2 regions of the Bacillus sp. N5-665 genome follow, and region 1 is predicted to be linked to the other one. Evidence: a T-box and tRNA genes for the amino acid it is inferred to sense, from the RefSeq annotation. Region 1 holds a T-box; the other holds one or more tRNA genes.
What was found. A T-box is a leader RNA that pairs with one kind of tRNA and senses whether it is charged. The one in region 1 lies ahead of alaS (alanine--tRNA ligase), so its partner is inferred to be a tRNA-Ala.

Region 1 (15,094 bases):
TCAATATATGCAAGAAGGAAACTGGGAAGAAGCTGCTAAAAATTTCACAGAAGCAATTGAAGAAAATCCGAAAGATGCGCTTGGATACATTAATTTTGCGAACTTATTAGATGCACTAGGTGATAGTGAAAGAGCAATTTTATTTTATAAACGTGCATTAGAATTAGATGATAAATCTGCGGCTGCTTATTATGGATTAGGAAATGTGTATTACGGTCAAGAGCAATTTGCAGAGGCAAAGGCTGTATTTGAACAAGCGATGCAAGCGGGATTACAATCAGCTGATGTAACATTTATGTTAGGTATTACACATGTGCAACTTGGAAATGATCGTCTTGCACTGCCGTTTTTACAAAGAGCAACAGAATTAGATGAAAACGATGTAGAAGCTGTGTTTCAGTGCGGACTTTGCTTTGCACGTTTAGAACATATTCAAGAGGCGAAACCTTATTTTGAAAAGGTATTAGAAATGGATGAAGAGCATGCAGATGCGTATTATAATTTAGGTGTTGCGTACGTATTTGAAGAAAATAACGAGAAGGCTCTTACTTTATTTAAGAAAGCAACTGAAATTCAGCCAGATCACTTTTTAGCTGGCAATGGTGTTCGTTTATTGGAGCAAGAAGCTGAATAAGATGAAAATATAGTTTAATGGGTAGTTATCCCTCATCTAAATAGGTGGGGGATGTACTGCTCATTAAAGTGAAACGAACCGGAAAGGAGAGGAAAGATGGGAAATCAACATGCAATGGATTTGTTTGAGGAAGAGAAAAAGTTTATAAAAGCGCAAGTTCTTCATACCATTTTCCACAACGAAGAAAACCTCTATTCCGTTGTCAGTATGAAAGTCATTGAGACGAATGAAACGTACGACGAAAAAAAAGTGATGATAAACGGTCATTTTCCCCGCATGCATGAAGATGAAGTGTTTACATTGACAGGGCATTTTAAAGACCATCCGAAGTATGGGAAACAATATTTAGTTGAAACGTTTAAGAAAGAATTGCCGCAAACAAAAGCAGGTATGGTGCAATATTTAGCGAGTGATTTATTTAAAGGGATAGGAAAGCGTACAGCTGAAAAAATTGTGGATCATCTTGGGGAACATGCCATTTCTAAAATTATGGATGATCCGGATGCGTTAAATGGTGTTGTCAATAAGCAAAAAGCGCAAGAAATATATGAGACAATTGTTGAACATCAAGGATTAGAGAAAGTAATGAGTTTTTTAAATGGTTACGGTTTTGGAACGAAGCTTTCTATTAAGATTTACCAGCAATATAAAGAGATGACATTAGAAGTTATTCGTAATAATCCATATAAGCTTATTGAAGAAGTGGATGGGATTGGATTTGGAAGAGCGGATGATATCGGACGGGCGTTAGGGATATCGGGTAATCATGATGACCGTGTACGTGCGGGTTGTTTTTATACGTTAGAGAATGTTTCATTGCAACTTGGTCATGTTTATATGGGGAAAAATCAACTTGTAAGAGAAACGATGTCACTTTTAAATAATCAAGAAGGAAGAGTGACCGAGGAAGACATTGTAGCTTGCGTTGAAATGATGCAAAGTGAAGGGAAAGTTATCATAGAAGAAGAACGAGTGTATTTAGCATCGTTATTCTACTCAGAAAAAGGTGTTGTAAAGTCTATTCGCCGACTTATGAATCAAGAAGAAACACCTTCATTTCCTGAAGCAGAAGTGTTAAAGACGTTAGGTCAAATTGAAGAACAACTGAACGTACAGTATGCACCGCTTCAGCAAGAAGCGATTCAAACGGCACTTCATAAGCCGATGATGTTATTGACAGGTGGACCAGGAACAGGGAAGACAACAGTTATTAAAGGAATTGTTGAAATGTATGCATCACTGCACGGATTATCGTTAAATCCGAATGAATACAGTGATGATAATCCATTTCCGATATTATTAACGGCCCCAACAGGAAGAGCAGCGAAGCGAATGAGTGAATCAACGGGGCTTCCAGCTTGTACAATTCACCGTTTACTTGGCTGGACGCCAGAAGGGTCTTTCCAGCGTAATGAAACGGATCCAGTACAAGGGAAATTGCTCATTATTGATGAGTTTTCAATGGTTGATATTTGGCTTGCAAATCAGCTGTTTAAGTCATTGCCGACTAACATTCAAGTTATCGTTGTAGGCGATGAAGATCAATTACCATCTGTAGGACCTGGGCAAGTGTTGAAAGATTTATTGAATGCAGGTGCAGTTCCAACAGTAAAGCTTACTGAAATTTATCGTCAAGCGGAAGGCTCATCTGTTATTCAACTCGCCCATGCTATAAAAAATGGAACGCTCCCGCCAGATTTAGCGCAAAATCAAAAAGATCGTTCATTTATCGGCTGTACAGGAGCTCAAATTGTTGAGGTTGTTAAGAAGGTTTGTGAAAATGCTAAGACAAAAGGGTTTAGCGCAAGGGATGTACAAGTACTGGCCCCGATGTACCGCGGACCTGCCGGTATTAATGTGTTAAACGAAGCGTTGCAAGAAGTGTTTAACCCGAAAAGGGAAAAGAGTAAAGAAATTGTTTACGGTGATGTTGTATACCGACGAGGCGATAAAGTACTACAACTCGTTAATCAGCCGGAGAGCCAAGTGTTTAATGGTGATATCGGAGAAATTGTTTCGGTGTTTTATGCGAAAGAAAATGTTGAACAACAAGATATGATTATCGTTTCATTTGATGGAATTGAAGTAACGTATACAAAGCCAGACTTAAATCAAATTACACATGCCTATTGCTGTTCGATTCATAAGTCGCAAGGTAGTGAGTTCCCAATCGTAATTATGCCGATAGTAAAAAGTTACAATCGGATGTTACGTCGTAATTTAATTTATACTGGCATTACAAGAAGTAAGAAGTTCCTTATTATTTGCGGAGAGGAAGCCGCTTTCCAGTCTGGTGTAAATCGCCTTGATGATGCAATGCGCCAAACGACTTTAGCTGGTCGTTTGCAAGAATCACAAGGAGAAGTACAGATGGTAACAGTTAATGGCGAAGAAATGGACGTGGAAAACATTTCACCGTATGATTTCATGTAACAAGGTGAAATTATATAGTGAAACTTTCAAACGTATAACGTTGAAAGGCTCCAGCAATGTATAAATGAATGCGGTTTGGACATAATGGCGAATAGAATCTGGGAGACTGTAAGGAGATGAAAGCCATATGTTCATTTGTCCAAATTGCAAAGGGAAAGACATTGGGAAAATAGGTGTCAACCAATTTTATTGCTGGAATTGTTATATCGAATTATCGGTTTCAAAGGGGAAAATCCATACGCATCAAGTAGAGGAAGATGGTTCATTAAGCTCTCTTGATGATTTATTTGATGAGAACGAAAGAACGATCGGATAACGAAAAGGGGGATTTACTTTGAATCTACGCAATTCATTAATCGCATTAGGTGTTGGAGCTGCAGCATATCAATATGCTCGCAAGCAAGAGGTATTTTCAAAACGCAATATGAAAAAAGCACGTAAGATGATTAAATCTTATTTATAAGCGCAAAAAACTCCCTTCATCAAGGGAGTTTTTTTATGCACTTGTATGTAAATATAAAAGTCCAATTTCAGAGAAGAGATACGATAGGCCGTAACATCCAACGCCAAGCATTCCGTAATGAAATAATTGCTTCGCTCTTTCTTTTCGTGAGGAACGAATAAAGAAACCTTTCCAAATACCAAACCCGATACAAACCCATTCAAGAATCATAAAAAGTGCTGATAATACGAGCATAAATAAAACCATTATGAGCCCTCCTGATTATATTGTTTCATGCTGCATTCTCAGGGGTGGTTGTCCTTATTATGTTATGTATATGTACGTCTTTACAAAACAGTATGGTCTGCACGAAAAGATTTTAAAACTTTCGCACATAACCTACCCTATTTATTTTCAAAATAAAGGTGGAGGAGGTTTTTCATGTGAAGAATCTTAAAATCATTTGGATATATCGTTTAGGGTTATTGTTACTTGTATTTCTTTGTTTGCTCGTCTTTTTAAAAATTAAGCCGCTATGGGCACCGATTATTTTTGTATTTAAAGTGGCAATTACACCGTTTCTTATTGCGTGTTTTATTGCGTATTTATTGCATCCTTTAATTGAAAAAATTCATAAAGAAGGGATGCCACGTACACTTGCTATTTTGCTCATTTACATCCTTTTCTTTGGCGGAATTGGTTATGGGATTTATAAAGGAACGCCAATTGTTATTAAGCAATTACAAGAGATTAATGAGCAATTTCCGCAGTTTACAAAAATGTATGATTCTTGGATGGATGGCGTTACGGAACAAACAGCGAACTTCCCGTCCTTTATTCATGAAAAGGTGAAACAAATTTTTGGTGGAGTAGAAACGAAGATACAATCACTTTTAAATAAAGTGATGAGCACAGCCCGTGGCGTATTGGACTCGTTGCTTATTATTTTCTTAATACCGTTCATTGTATTTTACATATTAAAAGATTACGGTGAATTTTATCATATCTTTTGGAAACTAGTCCCGAGTAAGTGGCGTAGTACAGGGCAAATGCTGGCGAAAGAAATTGATAAGTCACTCGGAAGTTATATTCGAGGACAGTTATTTGTTTGCTTAGTATTAGGGGGCGTATCTGTTCTTTCTTTTTGGTTTATCGGTATGAAATATCCATTATTACTCGGCATTATTATTGGGGTAACGGATATAATCCCGTACTTCGGTCCTATTTTAGGGGCGATTCCGACATTGATGATTGCGGCAACGGTATCAACGAGTTTACTCATTAAGGCGGGAATTACGATTGCTATTTTACAATTTTTGGAAAGTAACATTTTATCACCTTACATCGTTGGTAAGTCACTTCGTATGCATCCTGTTATTATTATGCTCGCATTACTAGTTGGGGGAGAAGTGGCAGGAATTGTAGGGTTATTAATATCAGTTCCTGTTTTAGCGGTCATTCGTACGGTGATCGTTCATGTAAGGCCTCTTTGGAAAAAAGAAAATGTGTAATATGATAGCCCTCTACTTATAAAAGTAGAGGGCTATCATTATTTAGAGAGTTGCTCGTGTATTTGTTGAACGAGAGAGCTTACATCATTTGTTTGAATATGTTTTATTTTTTTCCATTCATTATCGTACATAAATATAATTTGATTGCTGAAAAGACGCTTTTGCTCTTTTAGATTAGAAATGTTTGCAAAAGAGTACTCTTCAAATATTGGGTTCTTACTTACATCTGGTCCATAAAAGAAGAGCCGTTTGTTCGTTAAAATCAATAGGCCTGGCCTTGCGACGGAACGATAAATAAATATGTCTAATGAACATGCTACATAAAACAATATTGTTTCGTCAGTCATTAATATGTTTTTAGCTTTGCTTAATAAGGTTGTCATTGTAATCGCCCCTTTATTATTGATAATTTAATCATAACAAAAATATAATATTCTGAAAAATATAGAGATAGTACAATTTATTAATAAATGCATAATATATTGAAAGGCTGTTAAGAATGAATAGTAGAATAACTATGGTTAATGCAATATAAATGATTATCTACATTGACAAACTTAAGAGAATTCTATTATATTTAGTCATATAATACATTAAATCAATGACGGAAAAAGTACGTTACAGTCCATTTATAGAGAGAAGCTTCCATATGGCTGAAAGAAGCTTTAAATGAAGGGTAACAGAAAGCTAATCCTGAGAGCAGCTAATCACTGCCGTCTTGCCACGTTACGGCACCATGAGGTGATGAATTGATTGTTATAATAATCAATTCATAATTAGGGTGGTATCGCGAGTTAACTCTCGTCCCTTTTATAGGGGCGGGAGTTTTTTATATTTAAGGAGGAAAATACAATGAAACAACTAACAGGCGCACAAATTCGTCAAATGTTTTTAGACTTTTTCCAAGAAAAAGGACATGCAGTAGAACCTAGTGCATCACTAGTTCCGCATGAAGATCCATCTCTGTTATGGATTAACAGTGGTGTAGCGACATTAAAAAAATATTTTGATGGACGTGTAATCCCGCAAAATCCACGTATTACAAATGCTCAAAAATCAATTCGTACAAACGATATTGAAAACGTAGGGAAAACAGCTCGTCACCATACATTCTTTGAAATGTTAGGAAACTTCTCAATCGGTGATTACTTTAAAGAAGAAGCAATTACTTGGGCTTGGGAATTCTTAACGAGCGACAAATGGATCGGATTCGATAAAGAATTACTATCAGTTACAATCCATCCAGAAGATGAAGAAGCATTCACAATTTGGAATGAAAAAATGGGTGTTCCAAAAGAGCGCATCATCCGTTTAGAAGAAAACTTCTGGGATATCGGTGAAGGACCAAGCGGACCGAATACAGAGATTTTCTATGACCGCGGAGAAGCTTATGGTAATGACTTTAGTGACCCAGAATTATATCCAGGCGGAGAAAACGAGCGTTACTTAGAAGTATGGAACCTTGTATTCTCTCAATTTAACCATAATCCAGACGGTTCATATACACCGCTTCCTAAGAAAAACATCGATACAGGGATGGGTCTAGAGCGTATGACATCTATCGTTCAAGATGTACCTACAAACTTTGACACAGACTTATTCATGCCGATGATTGGCGCAACAGAATCAATTTCTGGTGAGAAGTATCGTAATGGTGACTTAGAAAAAGATATGGCGTTTAAAGTAATTGCTGACCATATCCGTACAGTAACATTTGCTGTAGGTGACGGTGCTCTTCCATCTAACGAAGGCCGTGGTTATGTATTACGTCGTTTATTACGCCGCGCGGTTCGTTATTCGAAGAAATTAAACATCAACCGTCCATTCATGTTTGAATTAGTGCCGGTTGTTGGAGAAGTAATGAAAGACTTCTACCCAGAAGTACTTGAAAAGAAAGATTTCATAGCAAAAGTTGTGAAAAACGAAGAAGAGCGTTTCCATGAAACACTTCATGATGGGGAAGCAATTTTAGCTGAAGTTATCACAAAAGCAAAAGAAGAAAAAACAACTGTTATTTCTGGAGTAGATGCGTTCCGTCTATATGACACATATGGTTTCCCGATTGAATTAACAGAAGAATATGCAGAAGAAGCTGGTATGACAGTTGATCAGGAAGGCTTTGAAAGTGAAATGGAAAAACAACGTGAGCGCGCACGTGCTGCTCGTCAAGACGTTGATTCTATGCAAGTTCAAGGCGGTGTCCTTGGAGAAGTGAAAGTAGCGAGCGAGTTCGTTGGTTACGGTACAGTTGCAACAGAAAGTAACGTTGTTGCACTTGTGAAAAACGGCGAATACACAGATAGCTTACAAGCTGGTGAAGAAGGGCAATTAATGCTTGATGTAACACCATTCTATGCTGAGAGCGGTGGACAAATTGCAGACCGTGGTTACCTTCTTGCTGACGGCGTGAAAGTGCTTGTAAAAGACGTACAAAAAGCACCAAATGGCCAAAACTTACACAAAGTTGTTGTTGAAGAAGGTACATTAACGAAAGATGCGGCTGTGAAAGCTATTATCGACACGAAAAACCGTAGTAGCGTTGTGAAAAACCATACAGCAACTCACTTACTACACCAAGCATTAAAAGACGTACTTGGAACGCATGTTAACCAAGCAGGTTCTCTTGTAACTTCTGAACGTTTACGCTTTGATTTCTCTCACTTCGGTCAAGTACAAGCTGACGAATTAGAAAAAATTGAGCGTATGGTAAACGAGAAAATTTGGGAAAGTATTGATGTTGAGATTTCTCAAAAAGCAATTGAAGAAGCGAAAGAAATGGGCGCAATGGCATTATTCGGTGAAAAATACGGTGATGTTGTACGCGTTGTACAAGTAGGCGATTATAGCTTAGAGCTTTGCGGTGGTTGTCACGTTGATAACACAGCTTCAATTGGTATTTTCAAAATCGTTGCTGAGTCTGGTATCGGTGCAGGAACGCGTCGTATTGAAGCAGTAACTGGTAAATCTGCATACGAATTAATGAACGATCAAGTAGGTTTATTAAAAGAAGCAGCAGGAAAAATGAAAACAAATCCGAAAGATATTTTAACAAGAGTGGATGGTTTATTTGCTGAAGTAAAACAACTTCAAAAAGAAAACGAATCTCTTGCTGCAAAATTAAGCAATATTGAAGCTGGAAACTTAACTGATTCAGTAATGACAGTTGATGGCGTAAACGTATTAGCAGCGAAAGTAAACGTTGCAGATATGAACAACTTACGTACGATGATGGATGACCTGAAAAATAAATTAGAGTCTGCAGTTGTCGTATTAGCGTCTGTAAATGATGATAAAGTAAACATCTTAGCTGGCGTAACGAAAGATTTAATTAGCCAAGGTTACCATGCTGGTAAACTTGTGAAAGAAGTAGCTTCTCGTTGTGGCGGCGGCGGTGGTGGCCGTCCTGACATGGCTCAAGCAGGCGGTAAAAACCCAGCGCAAGTTGAGGAAGCTTTAGCATTTGTACAAGAGTACGTTAAATCTGTTTCAAAATAAAGAGATAGTAGTGTACAATGGTAGGGAGAGGAGAAGTTCTTCTCCCTATACTTACTATATAAGTGAGGTGCTTGAAATGGACGGTTTTGATAAAACAATGAAGTTTAGCATTCAAGATGAAAAACAGAGTGTCCATGTAAATGATGTACTTTTAACTGTGTATGATGCACTTCAAGAAAAAGGCTATAATCCGATTAACCAAATCGTCGGTTATTTATTAAGTGGAGACCCAGCATACATACCTCGCCATAAAGATGCACGAAGCATCATTCGCAAGCTTGAACGTGATGAGTTAATTGAAGAGCTTGTGAAGTCGTACTTGAAACATCATCGTGAGGAGTAGTTTATGCGGATATTAGGTTTAGATGTAGGTACAAAAACAGTCGGAGTTGCAATGAGCGACGAAATGGGCTGGACAGCGCAAGGGCTGGAAACAATCAGGATTAACGAAGAACGAGGCTATTTTGGTTTTGACCGTATTTCTGAGTTAGTAAAGCAGTACAATGTGGACAAAATAGTAGTAGGTTTACCTAAAAATATGAATGGTACAATTGGCCCACGTGGTGAAGCGTGCCAGCAATTTGCAGAAAACCTGCGAAATCTGTTACAATTAGAAGTTGTAATGTGGGACGAGCGTTTGTCAACGATGGCAGCGGAACGTCTGCTCATTTCAGCTGATGTAAGCCGTAAGAAGCGAAAACAGGTAATCGATAAGATGGCTGCAGTCGTAATCTTACAAGGATTTTTAGATAGTAAATAAGAGGTGACCAAAATGGAAGAAAATCAAATTACAATTGTAGACGAAAAAGGTAACGAACATTTATGTGAAATTATTTTCACTTTTGATGCTGAAAAATTTGGCAAAAAATCATACGTAGTCTTCTCTCCAATCGGTGAAGTAGACGAAGATGGAGACCCAATTTATGATGCAATGGCTTATGAGCAAAATGAAGAAGAGGGCGGAAGTTTACTTCCAATCGAATCTGAAGAAGAGTGGGAAATGGTACAAGAAATGTTCAACACTCTAGCTGATGAGCAAGAAGCTGAATAATAAGTACTGAAAAGATGGACGACATATAGTCCATCTTTTTTTATATGTAAAATGAAAGATTTTTTGTCGAAACTGTGTAAACCTTTGTAGTATAATGAGACGGATTGTAGAAAAATAAAGTGTCTATCTAAAAAAGATAAATAAATTTATTGTGTTTTTATATCGTGTTGTATAGAAAGATATACATACGGTCTACAATTTAATTAAGGAGGAAGAGTGTTGATAGAGAATCAAGTGAAAAAAAAGCGTAGACGTCTTTTTTTATTTTCAATTATTGCACTGCTTTTAGTTTGTGGGTCAGTCTATGCGTATATTTCATCCGCATTAGGGCCAGTTGATAGCGGGAATAAAAAAGAGATTGAAGTAGAAATTCCAAAAGGATCATCTACTAGTAAAATTGGTGAGATTTTAGAAGAAAAAGGTGCTGTGAAAAACGGTACAGTTTTTAGTTTTTATACAAAGGCTAAATCGAAAAATTTACAAGCGGGTACATATTTATTAAATCCTTCAATGAGTGCCTCAGATGTTATTGAACAAATGTCATCTGGTAATGTACATCGTCCAGCTCTTTATAAAGTGACGATAAAAGAAGGTGCACAAGTAACTGAAATTGCAGAAACGGTTGCAAACGAATTAAAGTGGAATAAAGATGATGTCGTACGTCAATTAAACGATAAAGCATTTATTCAAAAAATGCAGCAAAAGTATCCGAAGTTGTTAACGGATAAAATCTTTGATAGCAATATTAAATATCCATTAGAAGGTTATTTATATCCTGCGACGTACTCTTTCTATAAAAAAGATACGACGTTAGAAGAAATTGTAATTCCAATGCTTGAGAAAACGAATGCAATCATTGTTCAAAACGAGGCAAAAATGAAAGCGAAAAAATGGGATGTTCATCAGCTTTTAACATTGTCTTCACTTATTGAAGAAGAGGCAACAGGCTTTACAGATCGTCAAAAAATCTCTAGTGTCTTTTATAATCGTTTGGAAAAAGGTATGCCCCTGCAAACTGATCCAACGGTATTATATGCACTTGGAAAGCATAAACAACGTGTATTATACGAAGATTTAAAGATAAACTCACCGTACAATACGTATGTTGTGAAAGGATTGCCGGTTGGTCCGATTGCAAACTCTGGTAAACATTCAGTGGAAGCGGCGTTAGAGCCTGCGCAAACAGATTATTATTATTTCTTAGCTGCACCAACTGGTGAAGTGTACTATGCGAAAACATTGGAAGAGCATAATGCATTAAAGCAAAAATATATTACGAAAAAACAGTGAAATGGGGAGGGATAGCGAAAAAGGTCGCACATCCCTCTTTTTTGTGGTAAAATATATCGGGTTAAAAACTGGCAGAAGAATCGTTTTTAATATCAAAACGGGACGTACAAGCTAAGGGTGAAACTGGCTTGTATTTTTATTGCATTCTATGTGTGAAAAGACGTCATAGAGGCACTTCTCCATGTAAATAAGGAGGACCATTATGGAGGATGCAGTTAACGAGTACCTATTATCATTTATTGATCCAAAAGATAAATTAATTCTTGAAATGGAAGATTATGCGAAAGAAAATCATGTGCCGATTATGGATCGACTTGGAATGGAATTTATGTTGCAATTTTTACGTTTAATTGGACCAAAAAGCATTTTAGAGCTTGGTACAGCAATTGGTTATTCTAGTATTCGTATGATGCAAGCTATTCCAAATTCTCACATTGTGACAGTTGAACGCAATCGCGAGCGATATGAAAAAGCACTTGAATATATAGAATGTTCACCAGTTAAAGAGCGTATTTCCGTTATTTACGGTGATGCGTTAGAAACAGGCGAGCAAGTAGAAAAACATGGAACGTTTGACGTTATTTTTATTGATGCAGCAAAAGGACAATATCGTCGCTTTTTTGACTTGTATGAACCGTTATTAAACCCTGGTGGTGTAATTATTTCAGATAATGTTATGTACCATGGCCTTGTAACGACAAAAGAGAAAATTGAAAACAGACGTACACGTGGTTTAATTCGTCGTATTAAGACGTACAATGAATGGCTTATGAACCATGAAGGATATGATACAACGATTTTCCCAATTGGTGATGGAGTAGCTGTTAGTAAAAAGAGAGGGTGACCAAGGTATGAAGAAACCTGAATTGTTAGTAACGCCAAAAGCAGTAGTGGATATCGAACCTCTTGCGAAAGCAGGAGCAGATGCGGTAATGATCGGTGAGCAAAAGTTCGGTTTACGTTTAGCAGGGGAATTTTCACGTGAAGATGTGAAACAAGCTGTGAAGATTGCACATGAAAATGGTGTAAAAGTATACGTAGCAATGAATGCTATGTTCCACAATGATAAAGTAGACGAATTAACAGATTATGTTGCATTTTTAAACGAAGTAAGTGTAGATGCAATTGTTTTCGGAGACCCAGCAGTATTAATGGCGGTCCGAGAAGTAGCGCCAAATATGCAATTGCACTGGAATACAGAAACAACAGCAACAAACTGGTTTACTTGTAACTACTGGGGACAAAGAGGAGCAAAACGAGCTGTATTAGCTCGTGAGCTTAGCTTAGATGAAATTGTTGAATTAAAAGAAAATGCTGAAGTGGAACTTGAAGTACAAATTCACGGTATGACTTGTATGTTCCAATCGAAGCGTTCCTTAGTAGGAAACTACTTTGAGTATCAAGGACGTAATCTTGACATTGAAAAGAAAAAATATGAAGAGAATATGTTCTTATATGACCCAGAGCGTAACAATAAATATCCAATTTATGAAGATGAAAATGGTACTCACATTATGAGTCCAAACGATATTTGTTTCATCGATGAGTTAGAAGAACTAATTGACGCTGAAGTCGCTAGCTTAAAAGTTGATGGTGTACTAAAAAGCTCTGCATACATTATTGAGGTAACGAAGAAATATCGTAAAGCAATTGATCTCTGTGTAGAAGATCGTGATGCGTATTATGACGTGAAAGACGATTTATATAAAGAGATAGAAGAAATGCAACCAGTAAATCGTCCGTTAGATACAGGATTCTTCTTTAAAGAGACGGTTTACTAAACGAGGAGGGTGTAGGAAATGACTGTACAAGAAATTTCACGAGTAATCGATGGCAAGCGCGTTATTGTGAAGAAACCTGAACTGTTAATCCCTGCGGGTAACTTAGAAAAATTAAAAGTAGCTATCCATTACGGGGCAGATGCTGTATATTTAGGTGGACAAGAATTTGGTCTTCGTTCGAATGCAGGTAACTTTACACTGGAAGAAATGGCAGAAGGTGTTGAATTTGCAAAGAAATATGGAGCAAAAATATATGTAACAACAAATATCTTTGCACATAATGAAAATATGGACGGGCTAGAGGAATATTTAAAAGGGATTGAAAAAGCTGGCGTAACGGGAATTATCGTTGCTGATCCGCTTATTATTGAGACTTGTAAACGTGTAGCGCCTTCTGTTGAAGTGCATTTAAGTACACAACAATCACTATCCAACTGGAAAGCAGCACAGTATTGGAAAGAAGAAGGTTTACATCGTCTTGTATTAGCTCGTGAAGCAAGCTATGAAGAAATGAAAGAAATTAAAGAAAAAGTGGATATTGAAATTGAAGCATTCGTCCATGGTGCAATGTGTATCGCATATTCAGGCAGATGTACGTTAAGTAACCATATGACAGCACGTGACTCTAACCGTGGTGGTTGTTGTCAATCTTGCCGTTGGGACTATGATTTAGTTCAAACAGTATCACAACATAAAGATGCAAAAGAGCTGCCTCTATTCCAAGAAGAAGATGCTCACTTTGCAATGAGTCCAAAAGACTTAAATTTAATTTTATCAATTCCGAAAATGATTGAAATTGGAATTGATAGCTTAAAAGTTGAAGGACGTATGAAATCAATCCATTACGTAGCGACTGTAGCAACGGTATACCGTAAAGTAATTGATGCTTATTGTGCGGATCCGGATAATTTTGAGTTTAAACAAGAATGGTTAGATGAGCTTGATAAATGTGCAAATCGTGATACAGCTCCCGCATTCTTTGAAGGGGTTCCAGGACATCAAGAGCAAATGTTTGGAAATCATAGTAAGAAAACAACGTATGATTTCGCTGGTTTAGTGTTAGATTATAATGAAGAAACGGGCATTGTAACGATTGAGCAACGTAATCATTTCAAACCAGGACATGAAGTCGAGTTCTTTGGACCAGAAATAGAAAACTTTACGCAGACGGTGGAGAAAATTTGGGATGAGGATGGAAACGAATTAGATGCAGCGAGACATCCGTTGCAAATCGTGAAATTCAAAGTGGATCAACGAGTGTATGTGAATAATATGATGCGCAAAAGCATACTTCAATAAGAAAGAGTGATAGTCGAATGGGGACGAATAAGCCTGTTGTAATTGGAATTGCTGGTGGTTCGGGATCAGGTAAAACGAGTGTAACGAAAGCGATTTTTGACCATTTTAAAGGTCATTCTATTTTAATCTTAGAGCAAGATTATTATTACAAAGATCAAAGCCATTTACCAATGGAAGAGCGTTTAAAAACAAATTATGATCATCCGCTTGCGTTTGATAATGATCTGTTAATTGAACATTTGCAGCAGTTGCTTGCATATGAGCAAATTGATAAGCCTGTATATGACTATACATTGCATACGCGTTCAGAAGAAGTTATTCCAGTTGAGCCGAAAGATGTAATCATTTTAGAAGGAATTCTTATTTTAGAAGACCCACGTCTTTGTGAGTTAATGGACATTAAGCTATTCGTTGATACAGATGCAGATCTTCGTATTTTACGCCGCATGCAGCGTGATATTAAAGAACGCGGTCGTACGATGGATTCAGTTGTTGATCAATACGTAAGTGTTGTGCGTCCAATGCACAATCAATTTATTGAGCCTTCTAAGAAATTTGCGGATATTATTATCCCTGAAGGTGGACAAAACCATGTTGCAATTGATATTATGGTGACAAAAATTGCAACAATTCTTGAACAAAAAGTAAATTTGTAATAGCATAGTAAAAGATATACGATAGGAAGGGATTTTTTCCCTTCCTATCGAATACAATGAAACATGCAACCTCATCTATATATAGGTGAGGGCATATTTATATCAACTTTCCATACATATCTTCTTTATATAAAGAAGAATTGGGAATACGGGGTTGTATGTGACAACTCCGCTAGTACAGGCGTGCTAGAAACCTCCGCTATACATATAAGTGGGGGAGTTTTCATATGGAACTCCTCTTTTTTTTCGGGGGATTGGTATATAAAAGGAGTGGAAAATATGGCAACAGAAAAAACATACCCTATGACGCAAGAGGGTAAGCAAAAGCTAGAGAACGAACTTGAAGATTTAAAAACGGTAAAACGTAAAGAGGTTGTAGAGCGAATTAAGATTGCACGTAGCTTCGGAGATCTTTCTGAGAACTCTGAGTACGATGCAGCAAAAGATGAGCAAGCGTTCGTAGAAGGACGTATTACACAATTAGAAAACATGATTCGTAACG
Region 2 (15,094 bases), 1.2 Mb from region 1:
GTGCTGGCGGTCTTGGTGATTTAGCATATCGATTCGGACATTTACGCTACGAACCTGAAATAATGTATGCAACAGTCTTTATTTTAATTATCCTCGTTCAAGGGCTACAGTCTTTAGGAAATGGTGTTGCAAGAAGATTGAAGAAAGATTAAAAAAGAAGGTATCTCACCGAAATGAGATACCTTCTTTTTTATCTTTTAAATCCACCTTCAAAATGAATAACTTGTCCAGTAATCCATTCTGCTTCTTAACGACTTAATTTTTATCCTTCTTATATACCATGTAACTAGGTTCATTATAAACCCACTCACCTGTACCAATTCTTAACCAGCCACTCTTCTCTTCATATACTGTAGCTTTTTCACCTTTGCTGGCTTTTCTAACAACAGAGTAGCTAGCACCCGCTCCGCTACGAACATTTACCCCAATTCCATTAATTTCAACTGTACCAATTCCTTTTTGAACACTACCAGTTTCAATTACTTGAAGCATGTTTAAAATGAATGCTGCTGTTTCACCACGAGTCGTCGTTCCTTTAGGCACATACAGATTATCTCCCATACCTTTTACAATACCCAAACCGTATAATCTTTGTACTGCTTCTTTATAGATAATTTGATCTTTATCTGCAAATGGTAAGTTTGCCAATGGTCCATTTATTTTTTTATACTGTAAAGCTTTATTTACAATAACTGCAGCTTCTTCTCTTGTAATAGGTGTGTTAGGGTCAAAATTACCGTCTCCTCTACCAGAAATGATGCCTGCACTTGCAGTACGTTTAATACCATCTCGTAAAGTTGGATTTACATCATTTAAATCTTTAAACGTTGCATCTCCAGCTGGAAGACTTAGAGAATTAGAGATTAATTGAGCAAACTCAGCTCTTGTTACAGATCTATTAGGCGCAAAAATACCGTTTCCTTCTCCGACCATAATACCTCTTCTATTCAAATCACGAATAGCTGGCTCATACCAACCTCCTGTTATATCGTCTGTTGGTTGATAAAATTTATTATAATACCCTTCAACACCATTTACGAATGGAACCCATTGTCCACTGTTAATCATAATAGCAGGGCAGATTTTACCACTCCATTTTTGATGTTTTACAATATTATTTAATGGTACACCTGTTTCTTTCATTAAATAAGCTGCAAGTTTCTTAGCGTTATCTACTGCCTTATTATAGTCACCATCACTGTTAACTGCAATTTCAATTGCAATAGATTCTCTATTACCTGGTCCATCACCGTCTCCTGCGTGCCATCCGTTTTCGTTTAATGGTAAGTGTTGATAAATCTCTTTATCATCTACTGTAAAGTGCCATGATGCAGCTCGATCTGTTTGTCCTACTGCTTGGTTATATAAGTATTGAGCGTGGTTTTTAGCTCCTGCTCCTACACTTTTATTGTCAGTCTCGTGAATTGTAATATACTTTGGAACCATATGGTTTTGAGGACGAATATTCTCGTTACCAGTTGGGACAATCCATTCAGTGAATGGGACGCCATTTATAGTACTAGAAACTTTAGGAGCTGAAAAAGAAAGACTACGTTTTGTTCTATTTGAATTGTTAGGAACCGTTAATGTACCTGTTTCTTCATACATACCTTCTGAACCTTGAAGACTGTCCACTTTCTTATTATCGACAGTACCTCCACCACGTCCGTCTACTCCTTCAAAACTCTCTTCAATACTTTTTAAAGCCTGTTCATCTGATACCTGAAGTTGATCTGTTCCACCTTGTTCCAGAGCACTTATAGATTGATAGTTATTTACTGATTGTTGTTCCTCTGCGAACGATACCATAGATGAAGATAATACCGTTAGTCCTGCTGTTAATGCTACTACCTTTTTATGAAATGTAATACTCATGTTTAATTTGATATATCTTGCTATTTTAGATATATCTTCCTCCTTTAATAGACTTATAAAAATTCGCGAAAAGAACCTCCAAAATACCCTTTTGAATGTTGAAAACAATACTTAACATTTTACTCGATATCCCGTTTGTTTTCTATGAAATCTCTAAATTCTTTAAAAATCCTGACAACAAATAAAAAAGAACTCCTATTTTTAGAAATCCTTTTTTTCTACACCTCTGGGTATAAGTTTACTAATATGCTAGATATTAATTAATTTTACATAGTATTATAGTTCTTACATAGGTTAAACCAATATGAATAACTCTAAGTAACAATTATAGAAAAGAGCATGTTTTAAAAAGATTAATTAAAACATACTCTTACTTTTTTCAAATTTAGACCTTTAGCGAACCACGAAATCCTCTAGCAGCATAATAGGAATCTGCTCCATTGTGGTACACGAAAACGTGTCCGAAGCGATAATCGCAAAATAGAGCACCGCCAAGTTCTCGAATGTCTGAAGGTGTTTGTACCCAGCTTGATGATTTCATGTCAAAATCCCCAAACTGTTGCAACTCTCGATATTGTTCTTCCGTTAATAATTCAATGCCCATAGCAGTTGCCACATCAATAACGTTATTTTCTGGTTTATGTTTTTTTCTTGCCTCTAACGCTTCAAGATCATAACAAAGACTTCTGCGGCCTTTAGGACTCTCCTTTGAACAATCATAGAAAGTATACTCGTCCTTCTCTTCATCATAACCAACAACATCCGGCTCACCGCCAGTTACTTCCATTTCATGAATTGACCACAACTTTTCAGTATTAGTAGCCAGTTTTGCTTCAATCTTAGCCCATTCAAGACCTTCATGGCGGTTCACGTTTTTCTCAAAACGAGCTTGTAATACTTTTAATAGTTCTTCACGTTGTTCTACAGATAACTCATTTTTATTCTCTGTCATATTAGTCCTCCGAATTACGTTTCCTTATAATCATTTAAATCTTTTCAATAATAGTTTGCATACAGTTTACAACAAATTATATAATTTGTTGTATCTCTTTTTCAACAATCTAATCCGATTGCACAACGAAAAATCCCTGTGTGGATATCCATTATATAGTACGAAAATCTTTCATACTTTCACCAAGAATATAGTGTGAAAACCACATCAAATTCTGTTTCATAATAGCTACATTCATTCCTGGCTGATTAGGACTATATGCCATTCCTTTAAGTATAATTAACTCTGTATCGACTTCCATGTCTCTTAACCCTTCATATAGCTCATATGCATTTGTAGTTGGAATTCTTACATCCTTTTCCCCATGTTGAATTAAGGTAGGCGTACAGGCTGATTTAATATATGTCATTGGTGAAGTTTTCTTATATATCTCTGGATCATTCCATGGAGCATCTCCTAAATACATCCTAATAAAGTAAGGGATATCTGTATTTACATAATGGGTACTCCAGTTTGTAATTCCACCTCCAACTGAAATAGCTTTAAATCTACTACTAAATGTAGAACAGAAAGCTGATATATATCCTCCGTTACTCCATCCCATAACTCCTACTCTATCTTTATCTACAATCCCTTTTTCAACTAGTTCATCCACTCCAGATATAATATCATCATAATCAGCAATTCCTTGTTTTCTATAGTTTGCTTTTAAAAATTCATTACCATAACCAGAACTTCCTCTATAGTTTGGCTCTAAAACGATAAAGCCTTTTTCGATAAACTGTTCAATCGGATATTTTTCATTAAAACAGTCTGAAAATATCGGAAAGGATGCCCAAGATGGACCACCATGGATTACTACTAATAAAGGATATTTTTTATTTACGTCAAACTCTACTGGGGTTGATAAAACACCTTCTATTTCAAGACCATCACTACTTTTCCATGAGATGATTTCTCTGTTACTTTTAAGCCTTCCTTCGAAAAAGCTATTTTCATTCGTTACTTTTTTATCATCCAAATAGATTTCAAAGGTTTCATTTGTTATAGTTATAGCCTTAGTATATGTTATATGATTGCCATCCCTTGTTATAGAGGCATCCATTATAAACCCATCTACTGTTTCGCTTAACATTTCCACAGTGCCATCCTCACATAACAAGCCAATACGGTAATTCGTTTTATCCTGCCATCTAATTAAAATTCCTTTAGCTGTCCACTGTAATGGCATAACCGTACTATCAAAATTTGTTAAAGGTTGAATTACCTCTCTAGTATTCATATCATATATCTCTAATGTATTATCTTGTATATGATTTCTATAGTAATCCTTCTCTCTTATGCTTGCTGAGTAACATATTTTATCGCCCTCAGGAGAAAAGCAGACGCTCGCTCCTAACAACTTATCTATATTCATCTTTTGTAGTTCCCCAGCTTCAACATCTAATATGTATAGATCACCATTCATATAATCGTTTAAACTTGGTGTAGCCATACATACAACCTTTTTCCTATCATTTGAAATATCAAAGTTATGTATATAAAAATCCTTACCGTCCGTTAGTTGATAAACACCGCTAACCTTCCGTTCCTGTTTATCGTTTTGTTTCACTTTTTCTATTTCAATTTAGTATAAACAATTATTCTGATGTTCCTTACCTACATGATGGAAATCTCCATATCGTTCCTTACGTTTCTTTATCTCCTCACATTCTTTTGACTGTGCAATATAATAAAAACCTTTACCAGTAGGCTCCCATTTGAATGTATTAACTCCTTCCTTCTCATCCGTAATTTGAACCTCACTACAACCGTCTATTAACTTAACAAAGATCTGATTTTTATTAGCTCCGTCACCGCCTGGACTAAGGTATGCAATGCTCTTAGAATCTGGAGACCATACTGGATGTGTACTATCTATATCCCCATCTGTTAGTGGGTAACTCTGCCCTTTATCTTTCTCATATATCCATACATGATTTCTATACGTATTGTCTTCCCAGTTAGCTGTCTTCTTTACAAATGCTACGTTTTTTCCATCATCACTTATATTTGCACTTGATACGGCCGGTAATGAAATAATCTCTTCTATACTTAAATATGTTTTTGCTTTCACTTTCATATAATAAGCCCCCTTGTAATGTCCATGAATCTATCGTCTCTTCTCTTCATAATAAAGAAAATTGTTCACTGATACTTAAAATAGTAACGGAAAATTCAGATAAATAAAAGTGGTTCTATTCCAAATCCGATAAAGTAAAATTTTAATTAGTAGGATTCTATCCACTTAGCAATTTTAGATGTTCTTTTTCGGCACAAAAATACCCCTTTAGATAACATATCTAAAGGGGTACAAATTCGTAAATTTATTTCAAATCCACACTATATTTATTAACCTACCAATCTCCTACTCAACAGTAACAGACTTAGCTAAGTTACGTGGCTTATCAACGTCACATTCGCGGTGAAGTGCCGCGTAGTATGAGATAAGTTGGAATGGAATAACTGCTACTAGCGGTGCTAGTGCTTCGTGTACAGCTGGTAATACGAAGCTGTCACCTTCCATTTCTAAGCCTTTCATTGAGATGATACATGGGTTAGCTCCGCGTGCTACTACTTCTTTCACGTTACCACGAATTCCAAGGTTTACGTGCTCTTGTGTAGCAAGTGCGATAACTGGTGTACCATTTTCGATTAAGGCGATTGTACCGTGTTTTAATTCTCCTCCAGCAAATCCTTCTGCTTGGATGTAAGAGATTTCTTTTAGCTTTAACGCACCTTCTAATCCTACGTAGAAGTCTACGCTACGTCCGATGAAGAAACAGTTACGAGTTGTTGCTAAAAATTGTTTTGCTAATGCGTCCATTTCTTCTTTTTGATCACAAAGTTCTACCATTGCATTTGCTACAATTCCTAATTCGTGTGTTAAATCGAAATCAAGAACTTCGCCTTTTGCTTTAGCAATGTCCGCAGCTAAAATTGAAAGTACTGCAAGTTGTGCTGTGTAAGCTTTCGTTGATGCAACTGCGATTTCTGGTCCCGCGTATAACGGAAGTGTGTAATCAGCTTCACGAGAAAGCGTAGAACCAGGTACGTTTGTAATCGTTAATGCTTTATGACCCATTTCATTTGTTTGCACAAGTACTGCACGGCTATCAGCTGTTTCACCACTTTGTGAAATGTAAATGAAGAATGGTCTTTCTGTTAATAATGGCATGTTATAAGAGAATTCACTTGCTACATGCACTTCAACTGGCATTTTTGCAAACTTCTCGATAAATTGTTTTCCAACAAGACCTGCATGATAACTTGTTCCACATGCAATGATGTAAATACGATCGCTATCTAAAATCGCATTGCGGATGTCTGCATTCAGTTCAATCTCGCCATTTTCATCTTGATACTTTTGAATTATATTACGGATTACAAGTGGTTGCTCATCGATTTCTTTAAGCATGAAATGAGGGTATGTTCCTTTTTCAATATCACTTGCGTCTAATTCCGCTGTAAACGGTGCACGTTCAATCGTTTCACCTTGTAAGTTTTTAATTGTAATACTTTCTTTCGTTACGATTACAATTTCTTTATCCATTAACTCAATAAATTGATCTGTAACTTGTAACATCGCCATAGCGTCGCTCGCCACAACATTAAAGTTGTCACCAACACCTACTAATAGCGGGCTTTTGTTTTTAGCAACATAAATCATGTTTGGATTTTCAGCATCAAGTAATCCGATCGCATAAGAGCCATGTAAAAGAGATAGCGTATTACGGAACGCTTCTTCTACACTTAATCCTGTGCTCACTTGTTGTTCCATAAGCTGTACGATAATCTCTGTATCCGTTTCACTTACGAACGTTACATCTTGTAAATATTCTTTTTTCACTAATTCATAGTTTTCAATTACACCGTTATGAACTAGTGTAAAGCGTTTTGATGTACTTTGATGCGGATGCGCGTTTACTTTGCTTGGAACACCATGTGTAGCCCAGCGTGTGTGACCGATTCCCACGCTTGCTGCTACGTTCTCATCTACGATTTCGCGAAGTTTTGCAATACGACCTTTTTCTTTGTATACAACAACACCGTTCTCTGCTTGTACTGCAATACCTGCTGAATCATATCCACGATATTCTAGCTTTTCTAAACCTTTTAATAAAATTTCCTTTGCATCTTGCTCTCCAATAAATCCTACGATTCCACACATGTTTAGTCGCCGTTACAAATGCTTACATTGCTCTGCGAACATGTAACGACATAGTCCGATACCATTTTTATTTATACTAAAAAACGGATTACATATTGCTAGCCCTGTAAGCTTGTAACGGCTTTCACCTTCCTCTCGATTGGGTTTAAGTCCGTATATACTTATACAGCTAGTTTGTATCCGTTCCTTTTCTCTCATCACACTTTCACCTTTGTCCACTAAGTCACCTTAATGATTTAAGTAAAAGCTTGCGGTTGTGATGAACAACCGAGAGTCATCCGCCGAAATCTCGATAAACTCCACCTCGTCAACTACACTACTTGTAGTTCTGGCGCTTCTATAATTTACAATATTTCCTTTGAGAAAAAGAACAAGACCATCTTATAACAAACATAGATAAACCGTCAATGAAATTTTTTTCATCGTCTATAAAACATATGAAAAAGGAGCACTTCTTGTGCTCCCTTTTCATAAATTTATTGAATTATTCAGCGCCAACTTCAGCTTTCACAACTTCTACAATACGATGTACATATGCGTCACAAACTTCTTGTGTTGGTGCTTCTGCCATTACACGAATAAGTGGCTCTGTTCCAGATGGACGAACAAGAATGCGGCCATCACCGTTCATTTCTTCCTCTACAACACGAATAATATCTTTAATTTTTTCATTTTCTAATGCTAGTTTTTTATCTGTTACACGAACGTTTACTAGTAATTGTGGGAATTTTGTCATCTCACCTGCAAGCTCAGATAATGGTTTTTTCGTCATTTTCATGATGTTCACCAATTGAAGTGCACTTAACATTCCATCACCAGTTGTAATGTAATCAAGTAAGATAATATGACCCGATTGTTCTCCACCTAAGTTGTAACCACCACGCTTCATCTCTTCCATTACGTAACGGTCACCAACTGCTGTTTTATCACTTGTGATATTGTTAGCTTCAAGTGCTTTGTAGAAACCTAAGTTACTCATAACAGTTGAAACGACTGTATTATGCTTTAATTGACCAGTTTCTTTCATGTACTTCGCACAAATAAACATAATTTGATCGCCATCAACGATGTTTCCTTTTTCATCTACAGCGATTAAACGGTCACCATCACCATCAAAGGCAAGACCAATATCAGCGCCTTTATCTTTTACTAATTTAGCTAATACTTCTGGATGCGTAGAACCTACTCCATCGTTAATGTTCATGCCGTTTGGTGAAGTTCCCATTGTTGAAATATCAGCCTCTAAATCCGCAAATAAGTATGGAGCTAAAGAAGACGTAGCACCATGCGCACAATCTAAAGCGATATGTAAACCAGAGAAATCTTCCTCTACAGTTTGTTTAATATATTGTAAATATTTTTGTCCGCCTTCAAAATAATCACTCACTTGTCCAAGGTTCGTACCTGTTGGACGTGGTAACTCATCAACATCTTTGTCTAATAAAGCTTCGATTTCTGCTTCTTGCTCATCTGTTAATTTAAAACCGTCTGAACCGAAGAACTTGATTCCGTTATCCTGTACTGGATTATGAGATGCAGAAATCATAACACCTGCTTGTGCATCTAACGCTTTTGTTAAATAAGCAACACCTGGTGTAGAAATAACACCAAGGCGCATTACTTCTGCTCCAGTTGATAATAGACCTGCTACTAAAGCTCCTTCTAACATATGTCCTGATATACGTGTATCACGGCCGATAATTACTTTTGGACGATCTGTATCTTTTGTTAATACATAACCACCAAAACGTCCAATTTTGAACGCTAATTCAGGTGTTAACTCCTGGTTCGCAACCCCACGTACTCCATCTGTACCAAAATATTTACCCATTATGATTCGCTCCTTTTTCTGGCTCTTTTTGATTATCTACTGTTGGCTCTTGACTAGTTTCTTGTTCTTTATTTTGTTCCTGTTCCTTTTCCGGGTCAGGCTTAGGCTTATGTTCAGGTTCAGGATTTTTTGGTTTTTCAGTTTGATTATCTTGGTTATTATTTGAATCTGGTTTTTCACCGTTACCCTGTACTTCTTTATCTGGATTTTCTTTCTTCACAATTGTGACTTTGGCATTTTTTTGCTTTGGCTCTATTGAAATATTACCAGGACCGCTCACTTGAATAGAAACATCCTTCGTCCCCGGAGATACATTTTGCAGATTAATGGCTGCTGTTATTTGAGCAGCTGTTATTTTATCTACTATACTTGTTTCTCCTGAAATATCAACGCTTATCTTCCCATCTTGCGGCGAAAGTAGCTGGGCCGTAACATCTTTAGAAAGTCCATTTTTTTGAATTGATATACCATCAATCGTTCTTGTTTTCGTTTGTTTTGTTTTTTGCACTCCTACCGAAACCTTCACTTGATTCGGTTTTGCACTTGTTACACCCTTTGGCAATAAAACAGAGGTATCGAATGTTGTAGACTCTGTCAATTGACTAAGATCTACTTCGACCCCCTCTATCGATTGTATATTATCCAATATATCTTTTGGACCTGCTATCGTTACTTCTCTCGGCTCAATGCTAATATTTGTAACGGCCAATCCTTCTGGTAAACTCCCCTTTTTCGTATACGTTACAGGAACAGTTTTTTCAGTATTATTGGCCGTAGCTTGCGTCGCCACATTCAATGTTACACTAATTTTAGATGGACTCGTTCTTACATTTAAACGTTTTCCTTCTCTATTGTATAATGTAACTTCGGCTGTTTTTGTAACAGTTTTATTAACACCTTTTAAATCAATATACGCCTTAGCAGATGAAATACTTTCAATTTCTTCTTTCGTCCCAACTACCTCAACAGTATCAGGTTTAATGTTTGATTTTTCAAGAGTTGAACCCGCTGGCATTTGATCCTCATTTGATAATTTTAAGTCTACATGAACGTATTTTCTCGCTTTTTCATGTAGAGTAATTTTAATTGTTGATGGCTGAACTGTTCCTTTCACATCATCTGGAAGCCCGTTCGTTTTCAAAGAAACTTCATAAGTTCCTTTTTCGCTATCTCTCAAATCAACTGGTATATCAAATTGTTTTTTTGCTTTTGCTGTAGCAACTGCTGCTTTTGGGCCCTCTAACTTCACCTTAACGCCCTCTGACGGAATACCACTTACAATATATTTCTCTTCATCATACTTAAGGTTAATGGCATAATTAGTTAAGGTTTCTTTCGCATCATTTGCGAAAGGTATTATCCCCGATGTCGTATTTTTTTCAGTTAAAGTCGCTGACATAAAAAGCATACACGCCAATAGTAATGAGATCCCTTTTAAAAACCAATGATTCTCCATTAACTTATCCATGACGCTTTCTCCTCCAATTCCATAAAGACGAAGAAGTCGTTTTTTCGCTCGCACTAAATTCAGCTAACAACATATCTTTCAATTGTTCTGTCTTCAAATCACGATGCAACTTACCATTTTTCGTTAAAGAAATTTGACCTGTTTCTTCCGACACAACTACTGTGATACTATCAGTAACTTCACTAACTCCCATTGCAGCGCGATGCCTAGTTCCTAACTCCTTAGAAATAAACGGACTTTCCGATAACGGAAGATAACACGCTGCTGCTTTAATGGTACTTCCTTGCATAATAACCGCTCCATCGTGAAGAGGTGTATTAGGAATGAAAATATTAATAAGTAATTCCGATGATACGTGTGCATTTAGCGGAATACCCGTTTCCACATAATCACCCATACCGGTCTCTTTTGACAAAGTAATTAATGCACCAATTCTACGTTTCCCCATATATTCCGTTGCTTTCGCTATCGCTGTTGCAACGATTTCAGGTTCATCATCCTCATGAGTTCCAACACGCGAAAATAAACTCCCGCGTCCTAGCTGCTCAAGTGCTCTTCGCAATTCTGGCTGGAAAATAATAATAACGGCTAAAAATCCCCACGTTAATACTTGCTCAGTTAGCCAATAAAGCGTATGCAATTCAAGGAAAATACTGATCATCCGAACGACAATAATAACTGTAATCCCTTTTAAAAGTTGAACAGCTTTCGTCCCTCGGATTATGAGAATTAGCTTATATATAATAAACCATACAACGGCAATATCTAATACCGTACTAAGATATTTCAAAATGGTCGTATCTTCAAAAGGCATGCTAACCCTTCCTCCTACTTACGAGCAATTCTATCCATATATTGAAATATTGTTTTATGCTCTATCTGTATGTATTTCCAACAACTAGTTAATTATACCATACATGAAACAAACGACAATTACAAACAACCCTCCTTTAGTCTAAATTGGTAAGATGTCAAACATTATTATCGTACAGTATAATATAAATCATTATTATACGCTTATTTTCAAATAAAAAAAGCAACTTCTCAGTTGCTTTTCTTACATTTATTTTAGTTTTTCACCGAATAAAGAACCCATTAAAGCAACTGCTGTTGTTGCCGTTCTGTTTCGCTCATCTAAAATCGTATTTACTTCAACAAACTCAGCAGATGTAACAATATCAGCTTCCGCTAACATTTCCATTGCTAAATGGCTTTCACGATAAGATAGGCCACCAATTACAGGCGTGCCAACTCCTGGTGCATCATGAGGATCAAGACCATCTAAATCTAATGATAAATGTACACCATCAGTATGAGATAAATAAGCGATTGTTTCTTCCATAACAGCCGTCATACCCATACGATCAATCTCGTGCATCGAGAATACTTTAATACCTTCATTGCGAATAAAGTCTTTTTCTCCTTCATCTAATGCACGTGCACCGATAATTACAACATTCTCTTTTTTCACCTTTGGATATGCCCCGTATAAATCTACAAGCGTTTGATGTCCATACCCTAGACTTGCTGCAAGTGACATGCCATGAATATTTCCAGATGGTGAAGTTTCTTCTGTATTTAAGTCACCATGTGCATCGTACCAAATAACACCTAAATTTTTATAATGTTTCGCAACACCAGCTAATGTACCAATTGCGATACTATGGTCACCACCTAATACAAGTGGAAAACGTCCCTCTTCTATAATATGATCCACCTTACTTGCTAATTCGTTACATACAGTTGCAACTTGTGTAAGGTTTCTTAAGTTTGTATTTACATCTACTTCTTTTTCTCTCTCTATACGTATATCTCCTATATCTTTAACGTCATATCCAATTTCTTCAATTCTTTCAATTACGCCTGCATAACGGATTGCACTCGGCCCCATATCTACCCCGCGACGCATCTGTCCTAAATCCATTGGAACTCCAATAACTGAGATTTCTTTTTTCATAGATAGTATCCCCCTTTTATGCCTTCACTAAATATTTTAAATCTTTTATATAGTCTGACTCAACTCAACATTTTTCTGTATGGATATACAAATTATTCACTTGTATTCGCCTTAAAAACCCAATTTCAAGACTATTCTATGTATAAAGTTAACTTAATGAAACAACTACCATCATTATTATTAAATAATAATAAAAAACACTCCTACATTTAGAAGTGTTTTTCTGATGCTATTTTCCATACTGCGGCAATATTCTTTGCTGTCATTTCGATATTCTCTTCCGCTACTTTATATGCCTCTTCTAATGTCATAGGACTCGCTGTAATACTAAATACTGCATCGATTCCTTTTTCATGAACAGCTGGATAATTCGGAGATACAGATCCTCCAATAGCAATGACAGGAATACGAAAATGCTTTGCACGCTCCGCAACACCTACAGGGGCCTTTCCATATGCTGTTTGTTCATCTATTCTCCCTTCGCCAGTTATAATTAAATCTGCACCTTCTATATGCTTATCAAAATTTGTATAGTCTAATACAATTTCAATTCCTCTCCGCAAGTTTCCCTTTAACACTGCAATAACAGCTGCTCCCATTCCTCCTGCGGCTCCTGCGCCAGGTATTTTAGATACGTCGCAAGATAAGTATTGTTTAAGGATATTCGCATAATGCTTTAAATTCTCATCCAACTCTTTCACCATCTCTGCATTCGCACCCTTTTGCCTCCCAAATACGAAAGATGCTCCCCTTATTCCAACTAACGGATTATCTACATCACATGCTGCTTCTATCTTTATATGCAGTAAGCGTGAATCCATGCATGAAAAATCAATAGCGACAATCGAATGTAATGTTCCTCCAGATGGCTCTATTACTTCCCCTTTTCCATTTATAAACCTGACCCCTAAAGCTGACAGCATACCTGCTCCACCATCATTTGTAGCACTTCCGCCAAGTCCTAAAATAATGTGCTCAGCTCCTTCGTCTAGCGCATGTAGTATAAGCTCTCCGGTTCCTTTAGTCGTTGTAATAAGTGGGTTTCGCTTTTTAACCGGAACGTGTTGTAATCCTGATGCTGCTGCCATTTCAATAAACGCTGTCTTTTTATCTTTAGACATACCGTAAAAGGCTTGTATACGTTCTCTAAGCGGCCCTGTCACATGAAGAGGTATCATTCTTCCATCAGTAGCATCCACAAGTGAATCAACCGTTCCTTCACCTCCATCTCCAATTGGTATTTTTACGTACTCTGCTTTAGGAAAAATTGCTCCAAATCCTCTTTCAATAGCTTCACATACTTTTATAGCTTTTAAGCTTTCTTTATATGAATCAGATGCAATAACAACTTTCACAATTATCCCCATCCTTTATTTTCGCGTTTTCTCCATTTTAAATGACAAATATGAAAGTTGTCTTTTTAAATACAAAAAAAGCTTACATCATATGATATAAGCTTTTTTATTTAGATGGAGCCTAGCGGGATCGAACCGCTGACCTCCTGCGTGCAAGGCAGGCGCTCTCCCAGCTGAGCTAAGGCCCCTTAGTAATAAAGCGGAAGACGGGATTCGAACCCGCGACCCCAACCTTGGCAAGGTTGTATTCTACCACTGAACTACTTCCGCGAAAATGGTGAGCCATGAAGGATTCGAACCTTCGACCCTCTGATTAAAAGTCAGATGCTCTACCAACTGAGCTAATGGCTCGTAAATGGCTGGGCTAGCTGGATTCGAACCAGCGCATGACGGAGTCAAAGTCCGTTGCCTTACCGCTTGGCTATAGCCCATTAATATTTACTAGTATGGTTATCTTTTCAAAAAAATAAACCCTCTCAGGTTATTTTAAAGAAAATGGTGGAGGGGGGCAGATTCGAACTGCCGAACCCGAAGGAGCGGATTTACAGTCCGCCGCGTTTAGCCACTTCGCTACCCCTCCGACATTTAAAATATATATGGTGGAGGATGACGGGATCGAACCGCCGACCCCCTGCTTGTAAGGCAGGTGCTCTCCCAGCTGAGCTAATCCTCCAAAAGTGGTGACCCGTACGGGATTCGAACCCGTGTTACCGCCGTGAAAGGGCGGTGTCTTAACCACTTGACCAACGGGCCAAAAATTTCAAAACTCTTCCCAAGCTTCCAACCGGGCTTGAACCGGTGACCTCTTCCTTACCATGGAAGTGCTCTACCAGCTGAGCTATGGAAGCATAATGGCTCCGCAGGTAGGACTCGAACCTACGACCGATCGGTTAACAGCCGATAGCTCTACCACTGAGCTACTGCGGAATAATATAAGCCTGGCAACGTCCTACTCTCACAGGGACAAGGTCCCAACTACCATCGGCGCTAGAGAGCTTAACTTCCGTGTTCGGTATGGGAACGGGTGTGACCTCTCTGCCATCATTACCAGACTATTGAAGGTATATTCCTTCAAAACTAGATAACATTTGCTACATATTATATGGTTAAGTCCTCGATCTATTAGTATTCGTCAGCTCCACATGTCACCATGCTTCCACCTCGAACCTATCAACCTGATCATCTTTCAGGGATCTTACTAGCTTACGCTATGGGAAATCTCATCTTGAGGGGGGCTTCATGCTTAGATGCTTTCAGCACTTATCCCTTCCGCACATAGCTACCCAGCTATGCCCTTGGCAGAACAACTGGTACACCAGCGGTGCGTCCATCCCGGTCCTCTCGTACTAAGGACAGCTCCTCTCAAATTTCCTACGCCCACGACGGATAGGGACCGAACTGTCTCACGACGTTCTGAACCCAGCTCGCGTACCGCTTTAATGGGCG

Region 2: it encodes a tRNA-Ala, which carries the amino acid that the T-box ahead of alaS (alanine--tRNA ligase) is inferred to sense. The anticodon was not compared.

Annotation. Positions count from the first base shown of each region.
Region 1 covers NZ_CP093325.1:1,053,139-1,068,232, forward strand. The annotation lists gene MNO09_RS07820 (tetratricopeptide repeat protein) at 1-634, shown strand, start outside; gene recD2 (SF1B family DNA helicase RecD2) at 731-3,067, shown strand; gene MNO09_RS07830 (YrzR-like zinc ribbon domain) at 3,195-3,383, shown strand; gene MNO09_RS07835 (YrzQ family protein) at 3,402-3,530, shown strand; gene MNO09_RS07840 (hypothetical protein) at 3,564-3,776, opposite strand; gene MNO09_RS07845 (AI-2E family transporter) at 3,953-5,020, shown strand; gene MNO09_RS07850 (PH domain-containing protein) at 5,059-5,403, opposite strand; T-box leader at 5,613-5,832, shown strand; gene alaS (alanine--tRNA ligase) at 5,873-8,515, shown strand; gene MNO09_RS07860 (IreB family regulatory phosphoprotein) at 8,592-8,858, shown strand; gene ruvX (Holliday junction resolvase RuvX) at 8,862-9,275, shown strand; gene MNO09_RS07870 (DUF1292 domain-containing protein) at 9,288-9,566, shown strand; gene mltG (endolytic transglycosylase MltG) at 9,786-10,856, shown strand; gene MNO09_RS07880 (O-methyltransferase) at 11,059-11,700, shown strand; gene MNO09_RS07885 (peptidase U32 family protein) at 11,708-12,637, shown strand; gene MNO09_RS07890 (peptidase U32 family protein) at 12,656-13,936, shown strand; gene udk (uridine kinase) at 13,954-14,592, shown strand; gene greA (transcription elongation factor GreA) at 14,872-15,094, shown strand, end outside.
Region 2 covers NZ_CP093325.1:5,351,243-5,366,336, forward strand. The annotation lists gene MNO09_RS29960 (methionine ABC transporter permease) at 1-152, shown strand, start outside; gene MNO09_RS29965 (S-layer homology domain-containing protein) at 256-1,875, opposite strand; gene MNO09_RS29970 (DUF4256 domain-containing protein) at 2,261-2,827, opposite strand; partial or broken gene MNO09_RS29975 (S9 family peptidase) at 2,979-4,949, opposite strand; gene glmS (glutamine--fructose-6-phosphate transaminase (isomerizing)) at 5,235-7,037, opposite strand; gene MNO09_RS29985 (hypothetical protein) at 7,050-7,235, opposite strand; gene glmM (phosphoglucosamine mutase) at 7,522-8,868, opposite strand; gene MNO09_RS29995 (CdaR family protein) at 8,861-10,336, opposite strand; gene cdaA (diadenylate cyclase CdaA) at 10,329-11,150, opposite strand; gene rocF (arginase) at 11,400-12,293, opposite strand; gene MNO09_RS30010 (glycerate kinase) at 12,503-13,648, opposite strand; tRNA gene MNO09_RS30015 (tRNA-Ala) at 13,764-13,836, opposite strand; tRNA gene MNO09_RS30020 (tRNA-Gly) at 13,847-13,918, opposite strand; tRNA gene MNO09_RS30025 (tRNA-Lys) at 13,924-13,999, opposite strand; tRNA gene MNO09_RS30030 (tRNA-Gln) at 14,005-14,079, opposite strand; tRNA gene MNO09_RS30035 (tRNA-Tyr) at 14,145-14,228, opposite strand; tRNA gene MNO09_RS30040 (tRNA-Val) at 14,246-14,321, opposite strand; tRNA gene MNO09_RS30045 (tRNA-Glu) at 14,327-14,401, opposite strand; tRNA gene MNO09_RS30050 (tRNA-Thr) at 14,424-14,496, opposite strand; tRNA gene MNO09_RS30055 (tRNA-Asn) at 14,501-14,575, opposite strand; rRNA gene rrf (5S ribosomal RNA) at 14,585-14,700, opposite strand; rRNA gene MNO09_RS30065 (23S ribosomal RNA) at 14,751-15,094, opposite strand, start outside.